DNA from 2 places in the Delftia sp. WSY_16 genome. Region 1 is predicted to be linked to the other one. Evidence: riboswitches for the same ligand, from Rfam matches in the RefSeq annotation. Region 1 holds a riboswitch; the other holds the start of a gene.
The links. A riboswitch is a leader RNA that binds a small molecule or an ion and turns the genes downstream of it on or off. The one in region 1 is predicted to bind glycine.
Positions count from the first base shown of each region.

Region 2: linked by a shared signal. The riboswitch ahead of ACF8O7_RS17400 (D-amino acid dehydrogenase) and the one ahead of gcvT (glycine cleavage system aminomethyltransferase GcvT) in region 1 are both predicted to bind glycine.

Region 1 covers NZ_JBICKS010000040.1:952,368-957,438, forward strand. Annotated here, with positions in the region: gene ACF8O7_RS24040 (fatty acid--CoA ligase) at 1-825, opposite strand, end outside; glycine riboswitch at 995-1,106, shown strand; glycine riboswitch at 1,122-1,240, shown strand; gene gcvT (glycine cleavage system aminomethyltransferase GcvT) at 1,266-2,432, shown strand; gene gcvH (glycine cleavage system protein GcvH) at 2,568-2,942, shown strand; gene gcvP (aminomethyl-transferring glycine dehydrogenase) at 3,014-5,071, shown strand, end outside.
Region 2 covers NZ_JBICKS010000032.1:33,811-38,881, forward strand. Annotated here, with positions in the region: gene ACF8O7_RS17395 (FIST N-terminal domain-containing protein) at 1-910, shown strand, start outside; gene ACF8O7_RS17400 (D-amino acid dehydrogenase) at 952-2,283, opposite strand; glycine riboswitch at 2,377-2,487, opposite strand; partial or broken gene ACF8O7_RS17405 (invasin domain 3-containing protein) at 2,876-5,071, shown strand, end outside.

The sequences.
Region 1 (5,071 bases):
GGTGGGCGCCGCGAAGAAGAAGCTCACGCGCTCTTCGCGGATCAGGCGCCAGGCCTCGGCCACGTCGAAGCGGCGCAGCAGCACCTGGGTGGCGCCGGCCTGCAGGCGCGGCAGAAAGCTGGTGTGCAGCTCGGCCGTGTGGTTGAGCGGCGCCATGGCCAGGCCCACGTCGTCGCGCGTGAACTGCATGGTCTGGTGCATGAGGGCGTTGTGCGCCAGCTTGCTGCGGTGCGTATGCAGCACGCCCTTGGGCCGGCCCGTGGTGCCGCTGGTGTACATGAGGATGCAGGGGTCGCTCTCGCGCACATGGGCCTGGGGCGGCGCGCTGCTGCGGCCCCTGGCCAGGGCGGACAGGCGCTGCGTGGCCCAGACCGGCAGCGGGTCGGCCGGGGCATCGTCGGCAAAGATCCAGTGCTCGATGCCTGCGCCAGTGCCGCCGCCTTCGGCCTTGAGCAGGGCCTGGGCGCGTGCGGCCACCTCGCCGCCCTCGTGCTCGAAGACCAGGGCGCGCGCTGCGCCGTCCTTGAGGATGAAGGCCAGCTCCTGCGCCGCCAGCCGGTAGTTGATGGGGTTGAAGATGGCGCCCAGGCGCGCGGCCGCCAGCATGGTGAAAACAAAGGCCGGCGTGTTGTAGAGAAAGGCCGCGACCACGTCGCCATGGCCTATGCCCAGCTCGGCCAGGCCGTGGGCGTGGCGGTTGACTTCGGCATCGAGCTGGGCGTAGGTCCAGGCGCGGCGCTCGCCGCCCTCCCACGCGACCAGGGCTTCCTTGTTCGGCAGGTAACGTGCCGGCCAGGCCAATGTGTCTCCCAGCGTCTGCTGCATGTGCGCTTCTTCCTTCTCGCTCACGAGATTTCATATATCGATGCACCTCAATGTAGGAGATTTTTTAGACAGTTATGCAATTTGCAAATGCATCCATGCAGGCAAGCGCATGGAGTTGCAGCCGGCCCGCGGAAATCCCGAAGCCGCGCGGACGCTGGCCGCAGCTAGAATGCGCCGGTCAGGAGAGAGTGCCCGCCCGGCCGCAACGGTCGCAGGCAGCGGCACCGCCGAAGGCGCAGGGTTCGCCCCGAACGCTCAGGCAAAAGGACTGGCACCGCCTGCCGCCACGGCCGCAGGCGTTCCTAGCTGGAGAGAGATGCAGGGCACGGCGGTGTGCCCCATCCACCGAAGGAGCAAGCCCCACGCATGGAAGGTGCGGGTGAATCTCTCAGGTAAAGCGGACAGCAGGGCAGCACATCCCGGAGGACCGGGATGGCGTTATGCCTTGTTCCTTGCCTGAAAGAGAGCCCTCCTTGTCCGCTGCCTCCACCACCGATCTGCTCAGGACCCCGCTGTTCGACCTGCACCAGGAACTGGGCGCGCGCATGGTGCCGTTTGCCGGCTACTCCATGCCCGTGCAATACCCGCAGGGGCTGATGGCCGAGCACCTGCACACCCGCGAGGCGGCAGGCCTGTTCGATGTCTCGCACATGGGCCAGATCAGCCTGCGCGGTGCCGACGCCGGGGCCGCGCTGGAGTCGCTGATGCCCATGGACGTGCTGGGCCTGGGCGAACACCGCCAGCGCTACGGCCTGCTGCTCAATGAGGCGGGCGGCATTCTGGACGACCTGATGTTCGTGCGCCGCGAGGACGACCTGTTCCTGATCGTCAACGGCGCCTGCAAGCACGAAGACCTGGCGCACATCCAGGCCCGCATCGGCCAGCGCTGTGAAATCGAGCCCCAGTTCGACCGGGGCCTGCTGGCGCTGCAGGGCCCGCAGGCCGCAGCCGCCATGGAGCGCCTGCTGCCCGACACGGCCGGCCTGGTGTTCATGACAGGCGGCCACTTCGACTGGGAGGGGGCCGAGCTGTACATCACGCGCAGCGGCTATACCGGCGAGGACGGCTTCGAGATCTCCTTGCCCGCCAGCCACGCCGAGGCCTTTGCCCGTGCCCTGCTGGCCCAGCCCGAAGTCAGGCCCGTGGGCCTGGGCGCGCGCAATTCGCTGCGCCTGGAAGCCGGCCTGTGCCTGTACGGCAACGATCTGGACACGACCACCACCCCGGCCGAGGCCGCCCTGAACTGGGCCGTGCAGAAGGTCCGCCGCGCAGGTGGCGAGCGCGAAGGCGGCTTTCCCGGCGCGGCCACCGTGCTGGCCCAGCTGCAATCGCCCGAGCTGCTCACGCGCAAGCGCGTGGGCCTGGTGGCCCTGGAGCGCGTGCCCGTGCGCGAAGGCACGGAACTGCTGGATGCCGGCGGCCGCAAGGTCGGCCAGGTCACCAGCGGCCTGCTGTCGCCCACGCTGAACCAGCCCGTGGCACTGGCCTATGTGGAGCCGGGCAGCGCCGCCATCGGCACCACGCTGCAGGCCATGGTGCGCGGCAAGGCCGTGCCCATGCAGGTGCAGGCCACGCCCTTCGTGGCGCCCCGCTATCACCGCGGTTGAGGACAGCCTGCGCGCTTGGCGTGGATCGAGTTCGGCGGATTCGTTTTTCCTGCCATCGCATGCCGCTACAGTGCGCACTGACCTTTCTCAAACCGCCTTTCACAGGTTTCTTTTCAGTTTCTATCGGAGCAAGCCATGAGCATCCAGTATTCCAAGGACCACGAGTGGATCAACGCCGCCAACCCTGACGCGGCCATCGTCGGCATCACCCTCCACGCGCAGGACGCGCTGGGCGACGTGGTGTTCGTCGACCTGCCCGCCGTGGGCACCAGCTTCAACCAGGGCGATGTGGCCGGCGTGGTCGAGTCCGTCAAGGCCGCCGCCGATGTCTACATGCCCGTCAGCGGCGAGATCGTCGAAGTCAACGAGGCCCTGCGCGACGACCCCTCCCTGGCCAACAGCGACCCGCTGGGCGAAGGCTGGTTCTTCAAGGTCAAGCTCAGCGACGCAGGCCAGCTGGCCGCGCTGCTCGACGAAGCCGCCTACACGGCCTTTGCCCAGAGCAACTGACGCCACTTTCCGGCCAGGACGGGCGCCAGGGCCCGCCCTGGCGCTTTTCAGCTTTTGAGACAGGTCCCTCCATGCTGATGTCCTCCACCCAGCCCCTTGCCGCCCTCGAGAACGCCACCGAATTCGTGGCCCGCCATATCGGCATCGCGCCCGAAGACGAGGCCCACATGCTCAGCGCCATCGGCGCGGCATCGCGCGATGCGCTGATCGACGCCATCGTCCCGCCCTCCATCCGGCGCCACCAGCCCATGGCGCTGCCGCCAGCGGCCACCGAGGCCCAGGCGCTGGCCGAACTCAAGGCGCTGGCAGGCCGCAACCAGCTGCTCAAAAGCTTCATCGGCCAGGGCTACTACGGCACGCACACGCCCGGCGTCATCCTGCGCAACATTCTGGAGAACCCCGCCTGGTACACGGCCTACACGCCCTACCAGGCCGAGATCTCGCAAGGCCGCATGGAGGCCCTGGTCAACTTCCAGACCATGGTCTGCGACCTGACGGCCATGCCGATTGCCAACGCCTCCATGCTGGACGAGGCCACGGCGGCCGCCGAGGCCATGACGCTGGCCAAGCGCTCCGTCAAAAGCAAGAGCAACCGTTTCGTGGTGGCCGGCGATGCCCACCCCCAGACCATCGAAGTCATCCAGACGCGCGCTGCGCCGCTGGGCATCGAGGTGCTGCTGGCCAACTCGCTGGAGGAATGGAACCAGCTGATGGAGGGCGACTACTTCGCCGTGCTGGCCCAGTACCCTGCCACCAGCGGCCGCATCGACGATCTGCGCGCCGACGTGGACAAGGCCCATGCAAAGCAGGCCGCCTTCATCGTGGCCACCGACCTGCTGGCGCTGACCCTGATCACGCCGCCCGGCGAATGGGGTGCCGACATCGTGGTGGGCACCACCCAGCGCTTTGGCATGCCCATGGGCGCCGGCGGCCCGCACGCCGCCTTCATGGCCTGCCGCGACGAGTTCAAGCGCTCCCTGCCCGGCCGCCTGGTCGGCGTGAGCGTGGACGTGCACGGCAAGCCCGCCTACCGCCTGGCACTGCAGACGCGCGAGCAGCACATCCGCCGCGAAAAGGCCACCTCCAACATTTGCACGGCCCAGGTGCTGCCCGCCGTGGTGGCCAGCATGTACGCCGTCTATCACGGCCCCGAGGGCCTGGAGCGCATCGCCCGCCGCGTGGCCTCGTACACGGCCATCCTGGCGCGCGGCCTGGCCGAGCTGGGCGCGCCGCTGCGCGAGGTGCCCAGCTTCGACACGCTGAGCCTGCACACGGGCGCGGCCACCCAGGCCATCGTGGAGCGTGCCGTGTCCCTGGGCGCCAACCTGCGCGTGTACTTCAAGGAATACCTGTGCATCTCGCTGGACGAGACCACCACGCGCGCCGATGTCGAGCTGCTGTGGAAGATCTTCGCCCGGGACGGCCAGGCCCTGCCCAGCTTCACCGCCTTCGAAAAGGGCGCGGAGCCGCTGATTCCCGACGGCCTGCGCCGCAGCAGCGCCTTCCTCACGCACCCGGTGTTCAACACCCACCGCTCCGAGACCGCCATGCTGCGCTACATCCGCCAGCTGTCGGACAAGGACCTGGCGCTGGACCGCAGCATGATCCCGCTGGGCTCCTGCACCATGAAGCTCAACGCCACCAGCGAGATGATTCCCATCACCTGGCCCGAATTCGCCCAGGTGCACCCCTTTGCCCCGGCCGACCAGCAGCAGGGCTATGCGGAACTGGACAAGCAGCTGCGCGACTGGCTGTGCCAGGCCACGGGCTACGCCGGCATCAGCCTGCAGCCCAATGCCGGCAGCCAGGGCGAGTACGCGGGCCTGCTGGCCATCAAGGGCTGGCATGCGAGCCGGCGCCAGTCGCACCGCAACGTCTGCCTGATTCCCAGCAGCGCCCACGGCACCAACCCCGCCAGCGCGCAGATGGTGGGCATGCAGGTGGTGGTCACCGCCTGCGACGCCAACGGCAACGTCGACATGGCGGACCTGGCGGCCAAGTGTGAGCAGCACAGTGCCAACCTGGCCTGCATCATGATCACCTACCCCAGCACGCACGGCGTGTTCGAGACCCAGGTCAAGGAGCTGTGCAAGCTGGTGCATGACCACGGCGGCCGCGTCTACGTGGAC
Region 2 (5,071 bases), on a different contig from region 1:
GGCGCCCCTGCATGCGCCTGGCGGCGAGGCCGGCTTCACCGCCCATTCGGCCCTGGTCCATGCCGCAGGCGGCCAGCCCGAGCTGGCCGAGCTGCTGTACGAGCTGTCCGAGCGCACCGAGTCCGGCCTGCTGTTCGGCGGCGTGGGCGATGACGGGGAAGATGGCGTGGAGGGCGTGCAGATCGCCTGCCGTACCGAGGATCTGCATGCGCAGCATGCGGACGCGCGCGGCATTTTTCGTGGCGGCTTTTCAGGCGTGGCCTTCGGTGCCGGCGTGCCCTGCATCACGGGCATGGCCCAGGGCTGCGTGCCGCTGGGCGAGGGGCTGGAGATCACCGAGGCGCGCGGCGCCCTGGTCACCGGGCTCGATGGCGATCCGGCCCTGCAGCGCCTGCTGCAGCTGCTGGGCGTGGAGCTGGAAGGCAGCGACTGGCAGCCCGCGCTGACCACGGTCCGCACCACGCTGGCGGCCATTGCGCCGCCGGGCCGGGGCCTGGCCCACGGCGTGCTGACCGAAGAGGCCCAGGTGCTGACCCTGGTTGGCCTGGACCCGCTGCGCCAGGGCGTGGCCCTGTCCTCGGCCGTGGAGGCCGGGCATTCGGTGATCTTCTGCCGCCGCCAGGCCCAGGTGGCGCGCCAGGAACTGCTGCAACTGGGCGCTGCGCTGCGCGATGCGGCGGAGCCCGAGGAGGCGGCGCCCGAAGGCGAGGCACAGCCCCGCATCCGTGGCGCCATCTACATCAGTTGCCGGGGCCGCGGCGGCGGCCTGTTCGGCGGCCCCGATGCCGAACTGCGCACCCTGCGCCACGCACTGGGCGATGTGCCATTGATCGGCTTCGTTGCCGAAGCCGAGATCATGGACGCCCGCCTGCACCGCTTCGCCGGGGTGTTGACGGTGTTCACTGCCTAGGCGTCGTACACGCCGTACACACGGTACACACCGTCTGCACCTCAGACCGCGCGCGGGCGAACCGTGCCTGCGCTGCGATCCGGGTCCATGGCTGCGGCTCCCAGAAAATCGAAATCCACGGCCGGCTGCCTGCCGCTGACCAGGTCGGCCAGCGCCATGCCGGAGCCGCAGGCATGGGTCCAGCCCAGCGTGCCGTGGCCGGTGTTCAGGAACAGGTTGGCGATGGGCGAGCGTCCGATCAGCGGCACATTGCTGGGCGTGGCGGGGCGCAGGCCGCTCCAGAACTGGGCGCGGCCGGTATCGCCGGCGCCGGGGAACAGCTGCTGCACGCGCCGCACGATGGCCTCGCAACGCACGGGGTCCAGGTTGCGGTCGTAGCCGTTGAACTCGGCCGTGCCCGCAATGCGCAGGCGGTCGCCTTGCGCGCCCGTGTAGCGCGAGAACACCAGCTTGAACTCGTCGTCCGTGAGGCTGACCTGGTAGGCCTTGGCGGGGTCCAGCACCGGCAGGGTCACGGAGTAGCCCTTGGCCGGGTAGATGGGCAGGTGCAGTCCCAGCGGCTGGGCCAGCAGCGGGCTGAACGAGCCCATGGCCAGCACATAGGCGTCGCCCTGGATGCGTTCGTAGCGGCCATCGGCATTGGTCACCTCCACATGGTCGATATGGCGGCTGGCGCCCGCACCCGTGGTGCGCAGCGCCATGACGTGGTGGCCGTGGCGGAACTGCACGCCCGTGGCGGCGGCGATGCGCGCCAGCTCGCGTGTGAAGAGGTTGGCGTCGCCTGATTCATCCTCGGCCGTATAGGTGGCGCCCGCTATCTGCCCGCGCACATGGGCCAGAGCCGGCTCCAGGCGCACGGCTTCGTCGGCATCGATCAGGCGGCGGTCGCAGCCCAGGGTCTGCATCTGCTCGGTGGGCTTGAGCGCGCCCTCGAACTCGCGGGCGTTCGTATAGAAGTGCAGGATGCCCTGCGTGCGCTGCTCGTACTGGATGCCGGTGTCGGCACGCAGCTGCTGCAGGGCCTCGCGGCTGTAGGTGCCCAGGCGAACGATCTGCTGGATGTTGTGGCGCGTGCGCGCGGGCGTGCAGTTGCGCAGGAAGGACAGGCCCCAGAGCCACTGGCGCATGTCGGCGCGCAGGCGGAAGAGCAGGGGGGCGTCCTGCCGGCCCAGCCAGCCCAGCAGCTTCAGCGGTGCGCCGGGGTTGGCCCAGGGCTCCGCGTGGCTGACCGAGATCTGCCCGCCGTTGGCGAAGCTGGTTTCGGCGCCGGGCGCGGCCTGGCGGTCGATGACGGTCACTTCATGACCGAGGGATTGCAGATAGTAGGCCGACGTGGTGCCGATCAGACCGGCTCCGAGAACGATGACGCGCATGACGATGCCCTTTCAAAGGCATGTGCCGGGTCACGCGAAAGCTGGCCGCTATGGTCTGGATAGCAGGCAGCCGGCGTCCGTCGTGACGCAGCTGCCGCTCCCCCTGTCCTTGGTACCTGAGAGATTCACCGCCGTCCATGGGAACGGGGCTTGCTCCTTCGGTGCGCCGCACATTGCGTGCGGCGGCTCTCCAGACGGCATGTTGTGTTTGCAGTACGGAACCTGAGCGTGTATGGGAGTTTGCGCCTTCGGTGAGGCTCGGCACCGTGGCGCCCGCCTGCTCTCCTGCAGGGGCGATTCTATGGGGCTTGCGCAGCCAGCTCCAGTCGTATTGGGGATACCACCAGTTACCTGTATGTGGTGTGGCTGATTCAGGGTATTCCCTAGATCGTTCAAGCGCCTCCCTCGTAGCGCTGGTACGAGTCTCTGGTTTCATGTAAAAAAACTATTGAAATAGAAAAAAACATGATTTAGCCTATCGATATGTGCAGTGGTTTGTCAGTGCATGTTCTGGTCGATTGGACCTGCATGGGTTAACCATGGGTTGTCTATATGTCTGATAGGCGACTTACCGTTGCACAGGTGCGGGTCCATGGAAACTGGTCCGTCACTGAAAAAATACAAGCACGGTGAATATGGTTTGTCGAGGGAGGAATGTTTTGCGTCGCAAACCCGACTGAAGGTGTGCCCGCTCAATGGGCAGTGGAGCAGCGCGCAAGCGTTGATGGAAATCCGCCTTTTTTTGATTGACGCGCAGGATCTGCGCGAAAAATTTTGCTTCCAAACTCACCGGCTGCAAGGTGAGTTGTGGGCTCGTGATTCAAATAGAACTATCCGAGGTACGGCGATGCAAATGCGCTGGGTACAACTGATGGCCATTGCCATTGGGAAAATCATTTTCCTGTCATATCTCCTTGAGAGAACGGGGAATATCATGCATGCTCTCAATCGCCTGCCTGGTTCGGCATTTTTTCGCAAGTGGCGTGCAGCGAAGTGCCTTTTCTCTTTGCTGCTGCTTTCATGCGCGGGTATCTCATCCACGGCACTGGCGGCGACCATCGTCTTCACGGTCACCGACAACAGCGACGCTCCCAATGCCAATGCAACGACACCAACCACCTGTGTCAGCACGCTGGGGGGCACCTTTGCTGGCGCATGTACGCTGCGAGCGGCCATTCAGGCAGCCAACTACACGCTGCAAACGCTGGATCCGAGTGCCGATGTTTCCATCGTCTTTGCGCCGACACTGACCACGTCGGTACGAACCATACAGAGCGGGACATCCAAGGATGCGGCGGGAAACCTCCATCCGTATGTCGACAATCAGACGGTTTACGTGCGCTGTGCCAATACATTCATCAGCGGAGCCCAGTCCGGCGCCGTGACGGGGGCCACCAATGCCTGTGGTCAAAGCCAGATGATCAGCGGCGGCGATACGGGCACCACCACTGGTGCCGGTGGTGCCTGGTACTGGCTCAAAGGCACCGTGCCAGCCGGCACGGGCTCGTTGACCATCGATTTCGGGGGAGTCATACAAGTCCAGAACTGGGCGGACTCCCCCTGGGAAACTTTTTATCTTGGTGGGAAGAACATCACGCTCACCAATTCGCCCAATATGACCTGTGGCGAAGCGGTATTCGTCGTTGGCTCCCCGGCGAACAATATCACCATTGATCGCGTCGGCCTGGTGAATGTGGCTCCAACCCCTGCTGGAGAGGGGACGCCGTTCAACTGCGAGCTGTACGCGGAGATTCATCAAGGCGCACAAAACGTATTCTTTACCAATAGCACGATCAATTCCGCGATATGGAATGGAAATTACGGCAATAACAAGGGCTCGGCCATTTCCGTTGCCGCAAGCAACGGTACAGGAGGCACGGTTTCCAACATTGTTGTCGATAATTTCACGGTAACGAATCTGCCCAACCCTATCGGGGGAATGCAGCTCGAGCAGTTCTTCCAGGTCATGTCGAACATGACCGTCAACGGATTGACGATCAAAGATTCGAATATCGCACTGAGCCCGACTGGTGGAAATGCGCCCAGGGCCGTGGTGTCGGTTGATGGAACGATCAACCTGGACAATGGAACTGGTCTTGCCGTGACGGGTAATACCTTCTCGCTGCCTATTGCCGCCTATACCACTTCATCGCCAATGCATGTGTCGGCACCAACGTTGAATACGGCAGCCTCAGGCACGACGCAGGTAGTGACGGTGACCGATAACAACTTCACTGGCGGCGGGGACGGGGTGAATATCGGTGGTACGGGTACGGCACCAGGATTGATTGGCAACAACAAGATGACAAGCCAGTCGAGAAGTGCCATTCGTGTCACTGCGCGTGATTTCTTCAAGATTTCTCAGAACACGCTGTTTTCCGTGCCTGTGGCTGCAAACTCAGGTATCAGCTTGCAGACGACGGCCAATGGACAAACCGGATGGACCCCGACCCTTGGCGTTGGCGCCAGTGACACCGCCGCCTGCACCTGGACATTCAATATCACGGCAAATGCCAATGCGAGCGAGCCGGCACCGTATACGGTGGAAGCCTTTTGGTCGCCGACCGGCGCGGGCGTCAACGATGCGCAGGTCTATCTGGGCTCAGGGACCATGGCCGGAGCCTCGGGAACGCTGACCGTTCCTTCGTATCTCAGCGGCCAGGTGCGAGTCACAGTGACGGACAGCAATTCCGGTGGAGCACAAACCTCGCAGCTTTCAACGGCGGCAAGCGTCACCGGTTTTCCCTGTGCCCTGAAATCCGGCGTTCTGGCGACGACCAACAATCAA